2 regions of the Terrabacter sp. NPDC080008 genome follow, and region 2 is predicted to be linked to the other one. Evidence: riboswitches for the same ligand, from Rfam matches in the RefSeq annotation. Region 2 holds a riboswitch; the other holds the start of a gene.
What was found. A riboswitch is a leader RNA that binds a small molecule or an ion and turns the genes downstream of it on or off. The one in region 2 is predicted to bind cobalamin.

Region 1: it holds a riboswitch for cobalamin, as region 2 does, so the genes downstream of both, AB0316_RS07335 (SCO2322 family protein) here and AB0316_RS18380 (ribonucleoside-diphosphate reductase subunit alpha) in region 2, are expected to answer to the same signal.

The regions. Positions count from the first base shown of each region.
Region 1 covers NZ_JBFBLC010000002.1:294,077-304,775, reverse strand. The annotation lists gene AB0316_RS07365 (dipeptidase) at 1-1,108, opposite strand, end outside; gene AB0316_RS07360 (methyltransferase domain-containing protein) at 1,194-2,012, shown strand; gene AB0316_RS07355 (protein-L-isoaspartate O-methyltransferase) at 2,056-2,640, shown strand; gene AB0316_RS07350 (DUF3043 domain-containing protein) at 2,708-3,286, shown strand; gene AB0316_RS07345 (serine hydrolase domain-containing protein) at 3,374-4,729, opposite strand; gene AB0316_RS07340 (hypothetical protein) at 4,726-4,941, opposite strand; cobalamin riboswitch at 4,976-5,127, shown strand; gene AB0316_RS07335 (SCO2322 family protein) at 5,218-5,964, shown strand; gene AB0316_RS07330 (energy-coupling factor transporter transmembrane component T) at 5,979-7,058, shown strand; gene AB0316_RS07325 (ATP-binding cassette domain-containing protein) at 7,055-8,677, shown strand; gene AB0316_RS07320 (ECF transporter S component) at 8,674-9,621, shown strand; gene AB0316_RS07315 (bifunctional adenosylcobinamide kinase/adenosylcobinamide-phosphate guanylyltransferase) at 9,618-10,319, shown strand; gene AB0316_RS07310 (adenosylcobinamide-GDP ribazoletransferase) at 10,312-10,699, shown strand, end outside.
Region 2 covers NZ_JBFBLC010000007.1:121,857-132,555, forward strand. The annotation lists gene AB0316_RS18360 (FAD-binding and (Fe-S)-binding domain-containing protein) at 1-2,125, shown strand, start outside; gene AB0316_RS18365 (DMT family transporter) at 2,184-3,203, shown strand; gene pip (prolyl aminopeptidase) at 3,346-4,329, opposite strand; gene AB0316_RS18375 (BLUF domain-containing protein) at 4,411-4,824, shown strand; cobalamin riboswitch at 4,926-5,154, shown strand; gene AB0316_RS18380 (ribonucleoside-diphosphate reductase subunit alpha) at 5,428-7,929, shown strand; gene AB0316_RS18385 (ribonucleotide-diphosphate reductase subunit beta) at 7,926-8,924, shown strand; gene AB0316_RS18390 (sodium:calcium antiporter) at 9,022-10,086, opposite strand; gene AB0316_RS18395 (fatty acid--CoA ligase) at 10,268-10,699, shown strand, end outside.

The DNA.
Region 1 (10,699 bases), on a different contig from region 2:
GGCCGTCGGCGTCGGCGGCGAAGCCAGAGCCGTGCTCCTCGAGCTCGACCGTGACCTTGGCGCCCCACGGGGCGTGCTCGAGCAGGTGCTGCTTGAGCAGCTCGAACGCCGCGGCCGGGTCCTGGGTCGGGGCCAGGCGCATCGAGACCTTGGCCGCGGCCTTGGCGGCCAGCGTGTTCGACGCCTTGTCGACCGACGTGACGTCCATGCCGATGGTCGTGATGGACGGCTTGTTCCACAGGCGGGTCAGGATCGAGCCGGTGCCGATGAGGTCGACGCCGTCGAGCAGCCCGGACTCCTCACGGAAGCGCGCCTCGTCGTAGTCGAGCTCGGCCGCGGTGCCCTCGTCGAGGCCTCCGACGGCGACGTCGCCCTTCTCGTCGTGGAGCGAGGACAACAGCCGGATCAGGGCCGTGACGGCGTCGGGCGCCGCGCCGCCGTACATCCCCGAGTGCACCGAGTGGTCGAGGGTCTGCACGCGCACCACCGCGCGCACACCGCCGCGCAGCGTCGTCGTGAGGGCCGGCTCGCCGATGGCCCAGTTGCCGGAGTCGGCGATGACGATGGCGTCGGCGGACAGGCGGTGCCCGTGCTTCTCGAGGATCTGGGGCAGGGAGGCCGAGCCGTACTCCTCCTCCCCCTCGACGAAGACGGTGACCCCGACGGGCAGGTTGCCGGCGTGGGCCCGCAGGGCCGCGACGTGCGCCATGACGCCGGCCTTGTCGTCGGCGGCGCCGCGACCGTAGAGCCGGCCGTCACGCTCGGTGGGCTCGAAGGGCGGGGTGTCCCAGTCGGCGTCGTCGCCGGGCGGCTGCACGTCGTGGTGGGCGTAGAGGGTGACGGTGGGCGCGCCCTCCGGTCCGTCGATGTGCCCGATGACGGCAGGGCGGCCGCCCTCGACGACGATCTCGACGTCGAGGCCCTCCCGGCGGAGCAGCTCGGCGACGGCCTCCGCGCTGCGGGCGACCTGGCTCTGGTCGAACGAGGACGCCGAGACACTGGGGATGCGCACCAGCGCCTCGAGGTCGGCGCGGACCTCTGGCATCAGGCCTGCCACACGGTCGCGGATCTGCTGGATCTGGTCGGGGGTGAGCACGTCGTCAGTCACCTGCCCGACCCTACCCACGAGCAGGCCGGTGCCGTCGCCGGTCTGATCACCCGCGTCGCGGGTCCGCCTTGGGTAGGTTCGCCGGGTGGGAGACAACACCTTCCTTGCGGGGCAGCAGCACTGGCTCGAGCGGCTCGGCAACCTGCGCAACGTCGTGCGCCAGGAGCTGGTGGCGCGCCAGCTGTCCGCCCACCTGTCCGCCCGGCCGCTCACGGTCCTCGACGTCGGGGCGGGCCAGGGCACCCAGGCACTGCGCCTCGCGCGGGCCGGCCACGTCGTGACGGCGGTGGAGCCGGACCCGCGCATGCGGGCCGTCTTCACCGAGGACGCCGCGGCCCTGGACGAGGAGGACCGCGCCCGGGTGTCGCTGGTGGACGCCGACCTCGCGGGGCTGTCGGACGCGACGCGCGGGACGGCATACGACGTCGTGCTCTGCCACGGGGTGCTGATGTACCTGCCCGAGAGCAGGGCCGCCGTGGCGGCGCTCGCGGCACGGCTCGCCCCCGGCGGGCTGCTCTCGATCGTCACCCGCAACGGCGACGCGATGGCCTGGCGCCCGGCCGTGCGGCACGACTGGCCGGCGGCGCAGGCGATGCTCGACGAGCAGCGCCGCGCGGCGCAGGAGGGGCGGGATGCCCTCTACCGCAACGAGATCGGGGTGGACGCCCGGGCGGACAGCCTCGCGTCGTTGCATCGCAACCTCGAAGCGGCCGGTCTGCACGTCGACGCGTGGTACGGCATCCGCGTCGCGAGCGACGACGTCCCGCTGGACGCCGCGACCCCAGGCCCCGAGGAGCTGTCGGTGCTGCTCGAGGTCGAGGAGCGTCTGGGCTCGACCGACCCGTACCGGGCGCTCGGGACGCTGGTGCACGTCCTCGCCCGCGCCCCACGCCGAACCCCGTAGGGCAGCGGCTGACGCGGGCGCTCGGGCGTGCTTGCATCGGGTGGTGGACGGAGACGACCGCGTCACCCAGGCCCTCGATGCCGTCCCCCGTGAGGCGTTCCTGCCACCCGGGGCACGCTCGCGGGCGCGGGACGACGTGGCGATCCTCATCGGGCAGGGGCAGACGTGCTCGCAGCCGAGCACCGTCTCGGCGATGCTGCACCTGCTCGACGTGCGACCGGGCCAACGCGTGCTGGACATCGGTTCCGGCTCGGGGTGGACCACGGCCCTGCTCGCGCACCTGACCGGCTCCGGTGGCAGGGTGCTCGGTGTCGAGCTGGAGCCCGAGCTCGTCCGCTGGGGCGCTGCCAATCTCGCTCGCTGCCGTATGCCGTGGGCCTCCATCCGCCCGGCCCTGCCGGGTGTGCTCGGCGACCCCGACCACGGCCCGTGGGACCGCATCCTGGTCTCCGCCGCAGCGCCTGCGCTTCCGCAGTCGCTCGTAGACCAGCTCGTCGAGCGCGGCCGGATGGTGGTGCCGGTCGCCGGGACGCTGACCCTGGTCGTGCGCGAAGGCGGCTCGTTGACCACCAGCTCGCACGGGCACTACCGCTTCGTGCCCCTTCGCGGCGTTCCGCCCGGCGGCTGAGGGCCGGGCAGCCGCGACGGCCTTGCGCGATGCGGGGCCTGGGCGCCCTTCGGCTTAGAGTGTCCCCGTGTTCGGACGCAAGAAGACCCTCAACGACGAGCTCGCCCCCACGGCGCCGGCCGACCCGGCCCGCCCGGGCGCGAAGAACCGGCCCACGCCCAAGCGGCGCGAGCAGGAGGCCCTCAACAAGCGTCCGCTCATCGTGACCGACCGCAAGGCGGCCGGCGCGCGCGACAAGACCGCGCGCCGCGAGGCGATGGCCAAGCAGCGCGCCGGCATGATGACCGGCGACGAGCGCTACCTGCCCGCCCGCGACAAGGGCCCGCGCCGGCGCTTCATCCGCGACTCGGTCGACTCCCGGTGGAACATCGGCGAGTTCATGCTCCCCGTCATGCTCATCGTGCTGCTGCTCAGCTTCGTGCGCCAGAGCTGGGCCCTGCTGCTCGTCTTCGTCCTGGTCTACGGCCTCATCCTCGTGGCCATCGGCGACGCCCTGCTGATGTGGCGCCGCACCCGACGCAAGATCGAGGACAAGTTCGGCTCGGCCGAGCGCGGCGACGCGTGGTACGCGATCATGCGCGCCTTCCAGATGCGGCGCACCCGGATGCCGAAGCCGCAGGTCGACCGCGGCCAGCGCCCCGCCTGACGGTCCGCCTCAAGCCGCCCAGACACACGCCCCGGACGCCGGGCAGCCCCCTGCAGGGCTGCCCGGCGTCCGACGTCTGCCGCGCGGTCAGGCCTGCAGGTCGGCGAACGCGAGCGGTGCCCGCGTGACGGCATACGTCGCGAAGTAGAGCTTGTCGACCGATCCGTCCGCGGCCCGCACGACCTCGAGCAGCTCGCCGCGCTCGCGGCCGTCCACGGCTCGGAAGCGGTCGGTGCCGTCGGCGGCGTACCGCGTCTCGGACAGCGGGTCGTCGTCGGCGAGGCGCGACCACAGCTGCCCGTCACGGACGAAGAACGTGATCGGCGAGCCCTCGGACCACCAGAGGCCGAGGAGGGGCTCGAACTCGGGCCGGGGCGCTTCGGGGACCCACGCGGCCGCGAGCGACGGCTCGGCGTCGAGGACCGCCTCCACGAGGTCGGTGGCGAGCTTCAGCGTCAGCGCACCCGACGTGGCGTTGGCGAACACGACCGCCCCGACGCCCTCCTTTCGGCGCACTCGCAGGCCGGTCAGGAAGCCCGGCATCGCGCCGCCGTGGCCGACGTAGACCCGGTCGCCGCGGCGGCCCATGCCGAAGCCCAGGCCGTAGGCGCCGCTCCACCAGTCGACGTCGGTCATGATGATCGGCCGGCACATCTCCTCGACCGTCTCGGGCCGGACCACCCGGTCGTCGGGTGCGGCGACATAGGCGGCGTAACGGCTCAGGTCGGCGACCGTCGACCAGAGCCCACCGAAGGGAGCCGTCGCGCCCAGGGGGAAGAGCGGCTCCTCGCGGACCGTCCCGGCGTAGGGGTCGACCTGGTAGCCGAGAGCCCGGTCGTCGGCGGGTGTCAGGCCGGTGCGCGTCATGCCGAGCGGGTCGATCACGCGTTCGCGCACGACGTCCTCCCAGTCGCCCCCGGCGACCCGCTCGACCACCTGGCCCAGCAGCCCGTAGGCGAGGTTGGAGTAGTGGAACGCGTGGTGCGGCGGGAGCACCTGCTCGGCCTGCTCGACCCCCGCGAGGAACTCCTCGCGCTCCGGGGCGGTGAGGCTCTCCCAGATGTTGCCGACCGGCTCACGCTGCAAGCCCGAGGCGTGGGCCAGCATCTGCCGCAAGGGGACCCGGGCGTGCCGGGTGCCGGGCAGGTAGGTGTCCAGGGTGTCGTCGAGCGAGAGCAGACCCTCGTCTCGCAGCGACATGACGGCCAGGGCCGTGAACGTCTTGGTGACCGAGCCGATCATGAACTGCGTGTCGTCGTCGGCGGGCACGGTCTCGGCCCCGAGCCGAGCGGAGCCGACGTGCGCCGACCAGACGAGGTGACCGTCGCGGACCACGCCGACGCTCACGCCGGGGGCGCGCCACGAGCGTTGCGCGGCCACGACGCGACCGAGGAGGTCGCGCTCCAGCCCGTCCGACAGCGTCTCGCTGGAAGAGGCGGTCACTCCGCTGCCCTCAGGCTCATCGGGCCGTAGACGACGGTGTCGCCCTCGCGCAGGGTCACGGCCTCCACCCCCGCCTCGAGCAGCTCGCGCCACGACTCCCCGAGGTAGCTCTCGGCGTCGCTCTGCGTGGGAAAGCCCGCGGTCGCGAGCCCCTCCCCCTGCATCGGGTTGCCGTGGGCGTCGAGGAACAGCCAGGACCAGTCAGCGCTCATGCCCGCCACCCTAGTTGGCGGCCCGTTTGACGCGGCGAGGGCTCGCGTGCGACGGTTCGCCCTACCGAAGGACGATGGGGCAAGCCGGTGGGAATCCGGCGCTGACCCGCAACCGTTACTCCGCCCCGTGCCGCCTGCCGGCTCGGGCGGACAGCCGGAAAACCCACGTCCGAACGGCTCCTTTGTCAGTCTGTCGTGGAATGCGGACCGGAGTCACCCCGCCGGGCCGGCTCCAGCCAGCGACCCGACATGGTGTCCGACCGCGAGGAGGGAACCATGTCCACCATTCGTCGCGCCCCCATCCGGGTGCTGCTCGCCGCCGTCGTCGCGGCCTGCCTCTCTGCCCTCACGCTGGCGCCGGCCCAGGCCGCCGCCTACCGCTACTGGGGCTTCTTCCAGCTCGAGAAGGGCACCTGGGCCTACGCCCAGAAGGGCCCGGACCAGACGGTCCCCAAGGACGGCGCCGTCGACGGCTGGCGGTTCGCCGTCGCCGACGAGTCGGCGACCCGCTTCCCGCGCGCCGAGCTCACGTTCGACCAGCTGTGCGGCACGACGCCGGCCCAGAGCGGCAAGAAGCGGGTGGGTCTCGTCCTCGACTTCGGCCGTCCCGCGGACGCCCCGGAGGGCGCCACCCCGCCGCAGCCCAAGGCGTCGTGCGCCGTCGTGCCCACCGACGCGACCAGCGCGGCCGTCCTTGCGACGGCCGGCGACGTGCGCGCCGAGAAGGGCCTGGTCTGTGGCGTCGACGGCTACCCCGCGAGTGACTGCGGAGGCGCGGTGAAGGACGTCAGCGCCGCGGCGAAGGCCAAGGACGAGCCGGTCACCATCGCCGCACCGTCCGCAGCCTCGTCGGCGGGCGCGTCGCCCGGCGCGCCCGCCTCGTCGAAGGCCTCGGACGTGGCATCGGCGCCGACGTCGGGCACCTCCGGCGGGACGGTCGCGGCATACGTCGTCGTGGCGCTCCTGCTGCTCGCCCTCGTCGCCTACCTGCTCGTGCGCTCACGTAGCCGCCGGAACGTCTGAGAGGCGGCGTCAGCGTGCACCCGCGCCGTGCGAGGCTCCAGCACCCCGCAGCCTGGTGGCTGTGGGGGCTGGGCCTTGCCACGGCGGCGTCGCGCACGACCAACCCGCTGCTGCTGGTGCTGGTCATCGGCGTGTGCGTCCTCGTGGTCAGCGAGCGCCGGGACCCGGCCACACCCAACCCCCTGCCGGCCTTCCTGGCGATCGGCGGGGTCGTCATCGCCTTCCGGGTCGTCGTGACGGCCGTACTCGGCAACGGCGTCACGGGCACCACGGTGGTCGTGACGCTGCCGAGCGTGCCGCTGCCGGAGTGGGCCGCCGGCATCCGCCTCGGCGGGCCGGTGACGCTCGAGTCCCTGCTGTATGCCGCCTACGACGCCCTGCGCCTGGCTGCCGTCCTCGCGTGCCTCGGCGCCGCGAACGCCCTCGCGAGCCCGCGACGACTGCTGCGCTACCTGCCGGCGACGCTCTACGACGTCGGCACCGCCGTGGTCGTCGGGCTCACCTTCGCGCCCCAGCTGCTCTCCGACGCCCGGGAGGTCCGCGCGGCCCGCACGCTGCGTGGCCGCGACGGCCGAGGGCTGCGTGAGATGGGGCGCCTCGCGGTCCCCGTGCTCGAGACCGCCTTCGAGCGCTCCCTCGGTCTCGCCGCCTCCATGGAGTCGCGTGGATACGGTCGTGCGGTGACCTCGACCGCGACCAGCCGTCGCACCGCCACCGGACTGGCCCTCGCCGGCCTGGTCGGCGTCCTCGCCGGGCTCTACGGGCTGCTCGACGCGTCCGCCGGCGGCGTCCTCGGGCTGCCGGTGCTCGTGCTCGGCATGCTCCTCGCCGCGGCGAGCCTGCTCGTGGGCGCCTCCCGCGACCCGCGGTCGGGACATCGACGCGACCGCTGGACGTGGACCGAGACCGTCACCGCGCTCGCCGGGACACTCCCGGCTGCGGTGCTCGTCGTGGCGTCGGCCCGCGGCTGGTCGGGCGTCACCCCGAGCCAGCAGGCGCAGCTGCCCGCGGTCCCCCTGCTCGCCGTCCTCGCCTTGCTCGTCGCGGCCGTCCCCGCCTGGGTCACGCCGCCCCCCAGGGAGGCCACCGCATGATCACCTTCGAGCACGTGTCGGTGCAGTATGCCGGCGCCCCGGCTCCCAGCCTGCACGACGTCACCCTCGAGATCCCCGAGGGCGAGCTCGTCCTCGTCGTCGGGCCCACCGGCAGTGGCAAGTCGACGCTGCTGCGCACCATCAACGGCCTCGTCCCCCACTTCAGCGGCGGCACGCTCACCGGACGCGTCAGCGTCGACGGGCTCGACACCGCGGAGCACCGTCCTCGCGACCTGGCCACCGTAGTCGGGCTCGTCGAGCAGAACCCCTCGTCCACCTTCGTCACCGACGTCGTCGAGGACGAGGTCGCGTACGGCATGGAGACGATGGGGCTGGACCCCACGACGATCCGCCGACGGGTCGAGGAGACGCTCGACCTGTTCGGCCTCACCCCGCTTCGTGCCCGGTCGCTGCGGGCCCTGTCGGGGGGCCAGCAGCAGCGCGTGGCCATCGCGGCGATGTTCGCGGCCGGGTCGCGAGTGCTCGTCCTCGACGAGCCGACCTCCGCGCTGGACCCGGTGGCGGCCGAGGAGGTGCTCGCGTCACTGCACCGCATCGTGCACGACCTCGGGGTCACGGTCGTGCTCGCCGAGCACCGGCTCGAGCGCGTCGTGCACCACGCCGACCGCGTCCTGCTCATCGACGCGGGCCACGTGTCCGAGCTGCTCGACCCTGCCGAGGCCATGCTGCGCTCGCAGATCTACCCGCCCGTCGTGGGCCTCTCCCGGCTCGCCGGGTGGTCGCCCACCCCCCTGTCGATCCGCGACGCCCGGCGCCGGGCCGCGACGCTGCGCGAGGCGCTCGTCGACACCGCTCCCAGCGCCGTGACCGACCGCCGGGCCACCGGGCCGGGCGATGCCCTCAGCCTGACCGGCGTGCGCGTGTCGCGCGGGAGCCGGGTCGTGCTCGAGGGCCTGGACCTGGCGGTCGCCCGCGGCTCGGTGACGATGCTGATGGGCCGCAACGGCGCCGGCAAGTCGACGCTGCTCGGTGCGGTCGCCGCCCAGCACGGGCTCGCCGGGGGCAGCGTGCGCGTCGGGGCGACGCGGCGCGACCCGCACGCGCTGTCCGCCCGCGAGCGCATCCACGCCGTCGGGCTGGTGCCACAGCAGCCGGAGCTGCTCCTCTACACCGACTCCGTTGCTGCCGAGTGCGAGGCGGCCGACGCAGACTTCGGCGCGACTCCGGGCACGGCGTGGGCCCTGCTCGACCGCATCTCCGGCGGCATCTCCCCCGACACCCATCCGCGGGACCTCTCCGAGGGGCAGCGCCTCGAGCTCGCGCTCGCCGTCATCCTGGCCGGGTCGCCCGAGCTCCTCCTCCTCGACGAGCCCACCCGCGGGCTGGACTACGGCGCGAAGAAGCGGCTCGGGGAGGTGCTCACCGGCCTCGCCGAGCGAGGCACCACGGTCGTGCTGGCGACCCACGACGTCGAGCTGGCCGCCGAGGTGGCCGACCGCGTGGTCATCCTCGCCGACGGCGAGGTCGTGACCGACGGCCCCGCACGCGAGGTGCTCGCGTCGTCACCGGCCTTCGCCCCCCAGGTGACGAAGGTGCTGCTGCCCCAGACGTGGCTGACCGTCGCCGAGGTCGCAGGCGCCCTGGCGAGGATCGCATGACCGGCCGGCGGGTCATCCCGCTGCGCTGGCCGGCCGCAGCGGCCGTGTGCCTGGCCGGCCTCGTCGGCCTGGTCGCCTTCACCTGGCCCTTCTTCGTCAGCAGCGACGTCGCGCGCGACCACGGCCACGACGCCCCCTGGTTCTTCGCCGTCCTGCTCGGCCTGCTCGCCGTCGTCTGCCTCGCCGAGGTGACGGCCGGCCGGCTCGAGCCCAAGACCATCGCCGTGCTCGGGGTGGCCGCCGCAGCCGGCGGTGGGCTGCGCCTGCTCAGCGCCGGCACCGCAGGTCTCGAGCCGATGTTCTTCGTCGTCATCGTCGCCGGCTGCGTCCTCGGACCCGGCGTCGGCTTCGTCGCCGGCGCGCTCGCCGTCACCACGGGGGCACTGCTGACGGGTGGGGTCGGACCCTGGCTGCCCTTCCAGATGATCTGCGCCGGCGGCATCGGGCTCGGCGCCGGGCTGCTGCCGGTACGGGCCGGGAGCCGCGCCGAGCGATGGGTCCTCGCCGCCTACGCCCTCGTGACGGGGCTGGCCTTCGGGGCCTTCATGAACCTGTGGTTCTGGCCGTTCGTCGGCGCCGGCGGACCGGCCGGGATGAGCTTCGTGCCGGGCGCCCCGCTGTCGGAGAACCTGGCGCACTACGCCGTCTTCTACCTGGCCACCTCGCTCGGCTGGGACCTTCCCCGTGGCGTGCTCAACGCCCTGCTGGTCCTGCTCGCCGGGCCGGCGCTGCTGCGGGTCTTCCGCCGCGGTGCCCGGCGCGCGGCGTTCGGCGTGCCGGTGCACTTCGAGCCCACGGTCCCGACAGGCACCTCGGCCACCTCGCCCACCTCGGCCACCCCGACCGACGCTGCCGCTTCCGCCGCCTCTGTGGCCTCGACGCCCTCGGACTCCACGGGCTCCACCGCCTCCACAGCCCACACGGAGTCGCGAGGCCTGGCATGAGCCGGCACGAGGTCTCAGGCCTGCCCGGCACCGCCCGGGCGTGGACCACGACGCTCGTGACCGGCCCGGTCCGCAGCGGCAAGAGCCGGCACGCCGAGGACCTGCTCTCCCACCGGTCGGGCGTCACCTACGTCGCGACCGGGCAGCCGGTTGCCGACTCCGGCACGTCGGGGCCTGCAGGACCGGACGATGCGGAGTGGCGTCGCCGGGTCGAGGGTCACCGGCAGCGCCGCCCGTCCTCGTGGCGGACGCTCGAGACCACCGACGTGGCCGGCGCCGTCTCCGCCGCGACAGGGCCCGTCCTCGTGGACTGCCTGGGCACCTGGCTCACCGCCGTGGTCGACGAAGTGGGCTGGGACGACCTCGAGGCAGCTGCGGCGGCCGTCCGGCAGGAGGAGGACCGCCTGGTCGAGTCCCTCTGCGCGGCAACGCTGCCCGTCGTGGTGGTCACGAACGAGGTCGGCTGGTCACTCGTGCCGACGACGGCTTCGGGCCGGTTCTTCCAGGACGAGCTCGGGCGCCTCAACGCCCGCGTCTCCTCGGTGGCGCGCCACGTGCACCTCGTCGTCGCCGGCCGCGTCCTCGACCTCAGCGACTCGCCCGTCGTCCCCGTCGTCCCCGTCGTGCCCATCACGCCCGGTGACCCCGACGTTCGAGGCGAGACCCGCGACCACGCGTCCGGCACGCGCGATGCGTGACGCCTGGCGCTTCGCCGTCGGCACGTTCACGGCGCTGCCGGTCCGTGCGCCGGAGCACGTCGACCGTCGTGTCACGGGTCTCGCCATGCTGCTCGCACCGGCGACGACCGTGGGCGCCGGTCTCGCCTGGGTCGTGCTCGCCCTCGTCGTGGGCACGGGCCTGCTGCCTGCGGCAGTCGCAGCCACCCTCGCGCTGACCGTGACCACACTGCAGTCCCGGGCCCTGCACCTCGACGGCCTCGCCGACCTGGCCGACGGCCTGACGTCCGGCCACGACCGGGAGCGCTCCCTCGCGGTGATGCGGCGGGGCGACACCGGACCGGCCGGGGCCGCCGCCCTCGTGCTGGTGCTGCTCCTCGACGCCGCCTGCCTCACGACCC
Region 2 (10,699 bases):
CGACCTGACCCAGGCCCTCGTCGGCTCGGAGGGGACGCTGGGGGTCATCACGCAGGCCACGGTCCGGCTCGTCGTCGACGCGCCCGTGCGCGTCGTCGTCGTGCTCGGCTTCCCCGACATCGTCGCCGCCGGGCAGGCCGCGCCGGCGGTCGTGGCACACGGTCCGACGTCGTGCGAGGGCCTCGACTCACGGCTCACGGACGTGCTGCGGGCTCGCCGGGGCCCGGACGCGATCCCGCCGCTGCCGCGCGGGCGAGCCTGGCTGTTCGTCGAGTTCGCCGGCGAGGAGCTCGCCGAGGTCGCGGCCCGGGCTCGCCGCCTGGCGGGGGAGGGCCTGGCCGAGGATGCCGTGGTCGTCGAGGACCCGCTCGTGCAGGCCCGCCTGTGGCGCATCCGGGAGGACGGGGCCGGCCTCGCCGGTCGCGCTCCCTCGGGCAGGCCCGCCTGGCCCGGCTGGGAGGACGCGGCGGTGCCACCGGAACGGCTGGGGGAGTACCTCGCTGCCTTCGACGAGCTCGTCGGCTCCTACGGCATGACGTCGGCGCCGTTCGGGCACTTCGGCGAGGGCTGCATGCACGTGCGGCTCGACCTGCCGCTCGACCGGCCCGACGGCACCCGCGTGATGCGCGAGTTCCTCACCGAGGCAGCCCGCCTGGTGGGCGGATTCGGCGGTTCGCTGTCCGGTGAGCACGGCGACGGACGCGCGCGCTCCGAGCTGCTCCCGCACATGTACTCCGCCGACGCCATCGCGCTCTTCGGCGGGATCAAGCACGCCTTCGACCCGGGCAACCTGCTCAACCCCGGTGTCCTCGTCGACCCGGACCCGGTGGACGCCGACGTGCGGGCCGCCGGGCACTTCCCGGTGCGCCGGCTGGCGATGGCCTACCCGCACGACGACGGCGACCTGGCCCAGGCCGTGCACCGCTGCACCGGCGTGGGGAAGTGCCGCGCCGACAACTCGGCGGCCGGCGGCGTGATGTGCCCGTCGTACCTCGCGACGCGCGAGGAGAAGGACTCGACCCGGGGCCGCGCCCGCGTGCTGCAGGAGGTCGTCCGGGGGGAGCTGCCCTGGTCGCACCCGTCGGTCCACGACTCCCTCGACCTGTGCCTGTCGTGCAAGGGCTGCGCCTCGGACTGCCCCACGGGCATCGACATGGCGACCTACAAGAGCGAGGTGCTGCACCAGACCTACCGGCGGCGGCTGCGCCCGCGCTCGCACTACACGCTCGGCCGGCTGCCGATGTGGGCGCGACTGGCTGGGCGCGTGCCGAAGGTGGCCAACCGGGCACTGACCCTGCCCGTGGTCGGCCCGGTGGCGCTGTGGCTCGCCGGAGTCGACCGGCGCCGCTCCATCCCCGCCTTCCCCGACAAGCCGTTCCGCCGCACCTTCGAGGCCCGTCGCTCCGAGCTGAAACCGGTTGTGCTGTTCGCCGACTCGTTCTCCGACTCGTTCTCGCCCGAGGTCGCCGCGGCCACCGTGAGAGTGCTCCGGGCCGCCGGCTACGAGCCGCGGCTGCCGAGCAGCTCGGTGTGCTGCGGGCTCACGTGGATCACGACGGGGCAGCTCGACTCGGCCAGGACGATCCTGCGCCGGACCGTCGCGGCCCTGGCTGCCGACGCGCGCGCCGGCGTGCCGATCGTGGGCATCGAGCCCTCGTGCACGGCGGTGCTCCGCTCGGACGTGCACGAGCTGCTGCCCGGTGACGAGGACGCGGCCATCGTGTCGTCCCACGTGCGCACCCTTGCCGAGCTGCTCGCCGAGACGCCGGGCTGGAGCCCACCCGACCTGAGCGGCACGGAGGTGGTCGCGCAGCCACACTGCCACCACCACGCCGTGCTCGGCTGGAAGGCCGACGCCGACCTGCTCGCCGCGACGGGTGCGACGGTGAGGACCCTGGCCGGCTGCTGCGGCCTCGCCGGCAACTTCGGCGTCGAGGTCGGTCACTACGAGGTGTCGCTCGCCGTGGCGGACCAGAACCTGCTGCCCGCCCTCGACGCCGCCCCGGACGCCGTCGTGCTGGCCGACGGGTTCTCCTGCCGCACCCAGGTGGCGGACCTGCGGGGCCGTCGAGGGGTGCACCTCGCGCAGCTCCTCGACGGCGCGGTGGGGGCCGACGGGCGCTGACGGGCGCCGGCCGGGAAATGCCCGGTCCGCTGTCGGTGGCCCGGTCTAGGGTGTGCGCGTGTCCGACCGCGTCCTGCCCAGCACCGCCGACGTCGTCTCCCCGTCCACCGCCACCCCGGCGCCTGCCGTGCGGCGTCGCGTCGTGCCGTGGCAGGTGAAGTTCGGTGCGCTCGCCCTGATCTGGGGCTCGAGTTTCCTGCTCATGAAGTACGCGTTGGGCTGGTTCGCGCCGCTGCAGATCGCGACGGGGCGCATCGTCCTCGGCGCCGTCACCGTGACGTTGCTGCTCCACCTCGGCGGCGGCCGACTGCCGCGCTCCCGGCGGGTCTGGGCGCACCTGCTCGTCGTCGGGCTGCTCCTGGCCTCGCTGCCCTTCACCCTCTTCCCGCTCGGCGAGGAGCGCGTCGCCTCCGCCCTGGCGGGCATCGGCAACGCCACGACGCCCATGGCGACGGTGCTGGCCACCGCGGCCATGCTCCCGGCCGAGCGGCTCCCGGGCCGCAAGATCGCCGCGGTCGGCATCGGCTTCCTCGGCGTCCTCGTCATCGCGCAGCCCTGGCAGGCGGCCGGTCGACCGGACCTGCTCGGCTTCGGCTTCACCCTGGTGGCCGGCGCCTCCTACGGCATCGGCTGGACGTGGGTGCGCAAGCACCTCGCCAAGGAGGACCTCGGTGGCCTCCAGCTGCCGGCGGCCCTGCTGGTGGTCGCCTCGGCGCAGATGCTCGTCGTCCTCCTCGCCTGGTGGGCGCTGCACCGGGGCTCCCACGCGGCGCCGTGGTCCGCGGACCCCGGCGCGACCGGCACCTGGGTCCGGCCCGCGCTGTCGCTGCTGGCGCTCGGCGTCCTCGGCACCGGCGTGGCCTACCTGCTGCAGTTCGACGTGGTGCGGGCGGTGGGCCAGCAGGTGGGCTCGCTCGTGACCTACGTGATCCCCATCGTGTCGGTGCTCCTGGGCTACCTCCTGCTCGGGGAGCGGCTCGGGCTGTGGCAGCTCGCCGGCGCCGCGCTCGTGCTCGGGGCCGCCGTCTTCGTCGCCGGGCCCGGCAACCGGCCCAGGGTGGACCCACCGGGCCGCTGAGTCCGGCGGGCCGAGGGTCTCCGGGCTGCGGGTCTCCGGGCTGCGGGTCTCCGGGCTGCGGGTCTCCGGGGCGCGGGGCGCCGGGGCGCGGGTCTCCGGGGCGCGGGTCGCCGGGTCGGGCGCCGTCGTCACAGGGAGCAGGTCAGTGCGCCCACCGCTCGACGAGGGCGTCGTTCGCCTCGCGCCACCGCTGCACCATCGACACCCCGCCGTGCCCGCCGCCCTCGTCGACGACGAGCTGCGAGCCCGGCCACCGGCGGTGCAGCTCCCACGCCGTGACCAGTGGCGAGGACACGTCCTGTCGGCCGTGGATGAGCACACCGGGGATGTCGCGCAGCGTCTCGGCGCCTTCGAGCAGCGGGGGTTCGCAGAAGCCGTCGGCCGACCAGTAGTGCGTGGTCAGCCGCGCGAAGGCAAGGCGGAACCGCCCGTCCTGCCACCGGGGGTCGCGCTCCACACGGCCCGTCGGCAGTGAGACGTGGGTGTCCTCCCAGAGGGCCCACTCCTGCGCGGCGGCCTCGCGCACCGCTGCGTCCGCCGAGTCCAGGAGCCGGGCGTAGGCCCGCACGAGCCGTCCGTCACCGCGGGTGAAGCCGATGCCGGCGCGTTCGGCATGACCGGCGAAGCGGTCCCATGCCTCGGGGAAGATCGCACCGACCCCCTCGGTGATCCAGTCGACCTCCCGGCGACTGGTCGTCGTCACGGCGAAGAGCACGAGGCCCAGGACCCGGTGCGGGTGGGCCTGGGCGTAGGCGAGGGCCAGGGTCGACCCCCACGAGGCGCCGTTGACGAGCCAGGCGTCGATGCCGAGGTGGGCACGCAGGCGTTCGATGTCACCGACCAGCGCCATGGTGGTGTTGCCGGCGAGGGAGACCTGCGGGTCGGAGGCGTGTGGTGTCGAGCGCCCGCAGCCTCGTTGCTCGAAGCCGACGAGGCGGGTGCGGCCGAGGTCGAACCGCTCGCGGTACCGACCGGTGCCGAGGGTGCCACCCGGACCACCGTGCAGGTAGAGCGCGGGAACGCCGTCGGGGGACCCCCACTCCTGCCAGTAGATCTCGTGAGCGTCACCGACATCGAGCATCCCGTCGTGGCGCGGCTCCGGCGGGAGGTCCGTCGTGCGTAGCATGCGTACTCCATCAGCAGGGCCCAGCAGCGCGCCTCAGCTGACGTCGAGCTGCCACGAGGGGCGGCGACCAGGAGGAGCAGGGTGCTTTCGCTAACGTATTTCAGCACGGCCACCGGTGAGCTGAGCAAGGACGAGCTGGTCGACCTGCTGGCTCGGTCCCGCTCGAACAACGAGGCGGCCGGCCTGACGGGGCTGCTGCTGTATGCGGACGGCAGCTTCGTGCAGACCCTCGAGGGTCCGGACGAGGTGGTCGAGGACGCCTTCCGCCGCATCTGCGGCGACGTGCGGCACCGGTCGGTGTCCATCGCGCTGCGCGAGCAGATCACCGAGCGCCACTTCGCGGACTGGTCGATGGGCTTCCGCGAGCTGGGTCGTGAGGAGGCGGAGGCCGTGCCCGGCTTCAGCGACTACCTGCGGACCGAGCAGGTCCCTCGACAGCCCGGCGCGGCCCGCGCCGAGGTGTTCCACCGCGCCTTCCGCACGTTCCTTCCCTAGCCTCGCGGCCCCTCGAGCCGTGCCGGCCACCGGTCCACCACGAGGAATACCCACGACACGCGCAAGATGTGGGGTCCCGGCGACGGGTGGCCACTAGGGATAGTGTCTGTCGCGCAGCTGGTTCGGCGTCCCAGCCAGGGACGTCGTCGCAAGAGGGAACCCGGTGAGAGTCCGGGACTGCCCCGCAGCGGTGAGTGGGAACGACCGTCGTCATGAGCACTGGGCCTCCGGCCCGGGAAGCGACGACCAGTAGGAGACGGACCGTCCGAGCGCTTCGGAGGGTGTGCACGCCCACGAGTCCGAAGACCTGCCAGCGCACCGCGTGAGACCTCACGCGGTGGTCCGGCAGGCCCCGAGGGAGGGCTCGTGGACAGCGGCCGAACCTCGAGGCCGTGGCGCCGAGCGCGCCGCGACCGCAGCGGCTGTCGTTCCTCGCACCCTCCTCCCGCCCGGCGGACCGTTCGCCCACGCTGCGAGGAGACAGCCGTGAACACGCCACTGCACGACACGACCGACCGGGCCGGGAGCGCCCGACCCGGCCCCACCGCATACGACCCCGAGCGGACGGAGACGTCCGCCGAGCCGTCCTCGGCGCCGTCCTCGGTGTCCCCGAGGCTGTCGGTGACCAAGCGCGACGGCTCCCGGGAGCCGTTCGACGCCGACCGGATCAACCGCGCCGTCGAGCGCGCCACCGAGGGACTCGAGGACGCCGTCGGCCTCACCGTCCAGATCGCCTCGGAGCTCGCGATCACGCTCTTCGACGGCATCACGACCGAGCAGCTCGACGAGGCCGTCATCCAGGTCGCCGTCCAGGACGTCAAGGACGACCCGGCGTTCGACCGCGTCGCGGCCCGCCTGCTGCTCAAGACGATCTACAAGCGGGTGCTCGGCGGCTACGACAGCGCGCGCGAGCTGACCCTCCTGCACCGCGCCCGCTTCCCCGGCTACGTCCGCGACGCCGTCGAGAACGGACTGCTCGACGCGCGGCTCGCGACCGGCTTCGACCTCGAGCGCCTCGCCGACGAGCTCGACCCCGGCCACGACGAGCTGCTCACCTACATCGGCGTCGTGACCATGCGGAACCGCTACCTGCTGACCGGTCCAGGCGGCACGGACGTCGAGGTGCCGCAGTACTTCTGGATGCGTGTCGCGATGGGGCTCTCGCTGAACGAGGACGACCCGACCGCCGCGGCCGTCCGCTTCTACCGCGCCATGGCCCGCCTGGAGTACCTGCCCGCGGGCTCGACGCTCGTCAACGCCGGCACGCCGCGACCGCAGCTGTCCAACTGCTTCGTCATGCAGATGGAGGACGACATCGAGCACATCGCCAAGAGCGTGCGCGACGTCATGTGGATCACCAAGGGCACCGGCGGCATCGGCCTGTCGGTGACCAAGCTGCGCGCCGAGGGCTCGCCGATCCGCAGCAACAACACCACCTCCACCGGGCCGATCCCGTTCATGCACACCATCGACTCGACGCTGCGCGCCATCTCGCGCGGCGGCAAGAAGTTCGGGGCGCTGTGCTTCTACATGGAGAACTGGCACCTCGACTTCCCCCAGTTCCTCGACCTGCGCCAGCAGGCCGGCGACCCCTACCGCCGCACCCGTACGGCCAACACCGCCGTGTGGATCTCCGACGAGTTCATGCGCCGGGTCGAGCAGGACGAGGCGTGGTACCTCTTCGACCCGCTCGAGACCCCGGACCTCGTCGAGCTGACCGGCGCCGCCTTCAGCCGGCGCTACGCCGAGTACGTCGCGCTGGCCGAGCAGGGCCGGCTGCGGACGTTCCGCACCGTCCGGGCCCGGGAGCAGCTCACCGCGATCCTCGTGGCCCTCCAGACCGCCTCGCACCCGTGGCTCACCTGGAAGGACACCATCAACCTGCGGGCGCTCAACGACAACACCGGCACGATCCACCTGTCGAACCTCTGCACCGAGATCACGCTCCCGCAGGACCGGGACAACACGGCCGTGTGCAACCTCGCCTCGGTCAACCTCGCCCGGCACCTGCGCGCCGACGCCCTTCCGGCCCCGGGCCAGGCCCCCGACCTCGACGCCGTCGTCGACTGGGACCGGCTCGAGGCGACCGTCCGCACGGCCGTCCGGCAGCTCGACAACCTCATCGACATCACCCTGTCGTCGGTCGCCGAGTCCGAGCGCTCCAACGAGGACAACCGGGCGGTCGGGCTCGGGATGATGGGCTTCACCGACGTCGTCGAGCGCCTCGGCATCACCTACGGCGGCGAGACCTCCCTCGAGCTGGTCGACCGGCTCGCCGAGTTCATCAGCCACACCGCGATCGACGAGAGCTGTGAGCTCGCGCGCAACCGGGGCAGCTACCCGAACTTCGCCGGCTCCGGTTGGTCGCGAGGACTCGTCCCCGTGGACACGATCGACACTCTCGAGGCCGACCGCGGCATCGGCGTCGAGGTCGACCGGTCGTCGCGGCTCGACTGGGACACGTTGCGCGAGAAGGTCGCCGGCGGCATACGCAATGCCACGCTGATGGCCGTGGCGCCCACCGCCTCCATCGGACTGGTCGCCGGCACCACGCCCGGGCTCGACCCGCAGTTCTCACAGCTGTTCAGCCGGACGACGAGCTCGGGCAAGTTCCTCGAGGTCAACCGCAACCTCGTCGCGACCCTCAAGCAGCTCGGCCTGTGGGAGGACGTGCGGGAGGAGCTGCTGCGCTCGCAGGGCGACGTGCAATCGATCGACGCCGTCCCGCAGAGCGTCCGCGACGTCTACCGCACCTCCTTCCAGCTCTCGCCGTACGCGTTCCTCCACGTGGCGGCCCGCGCGCAGAAGTGGGTCGACCAGGCGATCAGCCGCAACATGTACCTCGAGACGCGCGACCTGGCCGAGATGGCGCGGATCTACACCGCGGCGTGGCGGATGGGCGTCAAGACGACCTACTACCTGCATGTGTTGCCGCGCCACACCGCCGAGCAGTCGACGGTGCGCGTCAACAAGGCGACCGCCTCGGGCCGCGCCGGCGGGGGCTTCGGCTTCGCCCGCGCAACACCGGGCCTCGACGCCGCGGAGGCGGTGGTCGCGTGCCCCACCGACCCGCAGGAGCGACTGGACTGCGAGGCCTGCCAGTGAGCGCCCATGGCACGCCCGGCATCCTCGGCACCGGCCTGTCGGAGGGTTTGCTGCTCAAGCCGATCCGCTATCCGTGGGCATACGAGCTCTACGAGCAGGCGGTGGCCAACACGTGGTTCCCACACGAAGTCCAGCTCGGCGAGGACCTCGCCGACTTCGCGCGCATGACCGAGGAGGAGAGGCACGCCGTCACCTTCCTGATGAGCTACTTCAACCCCAACGAGCTGCTCGTCAACAAGGCCCTCGCGTTCGGCGTCTACCCCTACGTGGCCGCGCCGGAGGCGCACCTCTACCTCGCCAAGCAGATGTGGGAGGAGGCCAACCACTGCGTCGCCTTCGAGTACGTCCTCGAGACGTTCCCGATCGACCGGCAGGCCGCGTACGCCGCCCACGTGGACACGCCGTCGATGGCCGCCAAGGAGGCCTTCGAGCTGCGCTACCTCGGCCGCATGACCGAGGGCACGCTCGACATCACGACGCCCGAGGGCAAGCGCGACTTCGTGCGCAACCTCGTCGCGTACAACGTCATCCTCGAGGGCATCTGGTTCTACAGCGGGTTCATGGTGGCGCTGAGCTTCCGGCAGCGGAACCTGCTGCGCAACTTCGGGTCTCTCATCGACTGGGTCGTGCGGGACGAGAGCCTGCACCTCAAGTTCGGGATCAGCCTGGTCCTCACGGTGCTCGAGGAGAACCCGGAGCTGCAGACACCCGAGTTCGCCGACGAGATCCGGCAGATGATCCTCGACGCGGTCGAGCTGGAGGAGCGCTACAACCACGACCTGCTGCCGCACGGGATCCTCGGGCTCAACGCGACCTACCTCAACACCTACGTGCGCTACCTCGCGGACCGGCGGCTAGAGGAGCTCGGGTTCGACGCGCACTTCGGCGTCAGCAACCCGGCCAAGTGGATGGCGGCAGCCAACGACACGCTCGAGCTCGTCAACTTCTTCGAGGCGACGAACACGAGCTACGAGGTGGGTGCCCGCACCCGCTGACGCGCGACGGTCCGCCCGTCGACGGCCGGGTCGCCCGGGGGCGTACGCGTGGGGCTGCACGCGTACGCCCGCGGGCCCACGGCGCCCGGCCGGGCGGCTAGGAGCTGGCGACGGCGAACAGGCCGGCCACCCCGACGGCATACAGCACCAGCACGACGATCGAGTCCAGCCCCATCCGGGCTCGTCGGTGCTCGGGCCGGAACACGAGCCCGACGACGTAGACGATCGTCAGCAGCACGCCGAGGGCGGTGAGATAGATGTCGGTGTTCTGCGCATGCGGCAGGACCGCCTTGCCGGACAGCAGGGTGGCCACGAGGAAGAGCACGGGCAGGAAGGCGTTGCCTCCGAAGATGTCGCTCACCGCCAGCTGGTAGTCGCCCTGGCGCACCGACGTCAGGCCCGTCGACAGCTCCGGGAGCGAGGTGGCCGCGGCCAGCACGGTGGCGCCGAAGAGCACCCCGGAGAGGCCGATGTCTCCCGCGATGGCGTCCCCGCTGCGTTCGAGGACCACGCCTGCGGCCAGGGTCACGAGGGCGGAGATGCCGAAGATCGTGGCCGACTTGGCGGTGCTGGTGCCCTTCGACGTGGCGTCGTGCTCGGCCTCCTGCTGCGAGTGGCCCTTCGGCGGTCCCTGGTTGTCGGGGGCCTCACCGGACTCGTGCCACGGCAGGTGCTTGCCCGCGCGCTGGAGCAGCAGGAGCCCGACGACCCAGAGGGCGGCGATCAGCACGGGGGCTGGCGTGAGCCTCCACCAGATGAGGCCGGCGGGCAGCTGGCTGCCGGCGATGACGACGGCGAGCACGGCCACGACGAGGACCCCCTCGAGCACGAGGACGAGCGAGGCCGCCTGGTAGGTCAGAGGACGCCTGCCGCGGATGCCGAAGGCGTCGAGCGCCACGAGCACCACCGTCTGGATCGCGATGCCGCCGAGGATGTTGCCGACCGCGACGCCGACGTTGCCCGACAGCGAGGCGCTCGCGACGATCGCGATCTCCGGCAGGTTGGTGGCAAGGGCGAGCAGGATGAGGCCGCCCAGCGCCTGACCGAGGTGCAGCCGCGTGGAGAGGACGTCGGTCTGCCTGGACAGCTGGACCCCCGCGACCCAGATGGCTGCCGCCGCGGCGACGAAGACCAGCAGCAGCACAGGCAGCGACAGCGTCATGGGGGAGCACCTCGTCCTCTCGTCGGCTCGGGGCCGGTTGCCCGAGCATCCTCTGTGTCGCCAGTACCCGCGCGAGCCGCCACGGTGCAGCCGGACGCCGGACTGTGACGCACCAGACGCCGGCGAGGGGGCGTCTGTCGAAGGGGGTGCGGTCCCGTCCCGCTGGTGGCAGTCTCAGCACATGAAGAGCACCATGCAGACCTCGCCTCTGCTGATCTCGTCGCTGCTGCGCTTCGGCACGACGATGCACGGCGACAGCGAGGTGGTCACGTGGACGGGCGAGGGCGCCCGCCGCACCAGCTACCGCGAGCTCGGCCGGCAGGCAGTCCAGCTCGCCCACGCGCTGCGAGGTCTGGGCATCACCGGGGACCAGCGGGTCGGCACCTTCATGTGGAACAACGCCGAGCACCTGATGGCCTACCTCGCCGTGCCGTCGATGGGTGCGGTGCTGCACGCGCTCAACATCCGGCTCTTCCCCGAGCAGCTCGTCTACGTGACCCGGCACGGTGGCAGTCAGGTGGTCATCGTGGACAACACGCTGGCAGAGGCGTTCTCGCGGTTGCTGCCGCACCTGCCCGAGGTTCGCCACGTCATCGTCAACGGCCCCGTCGAC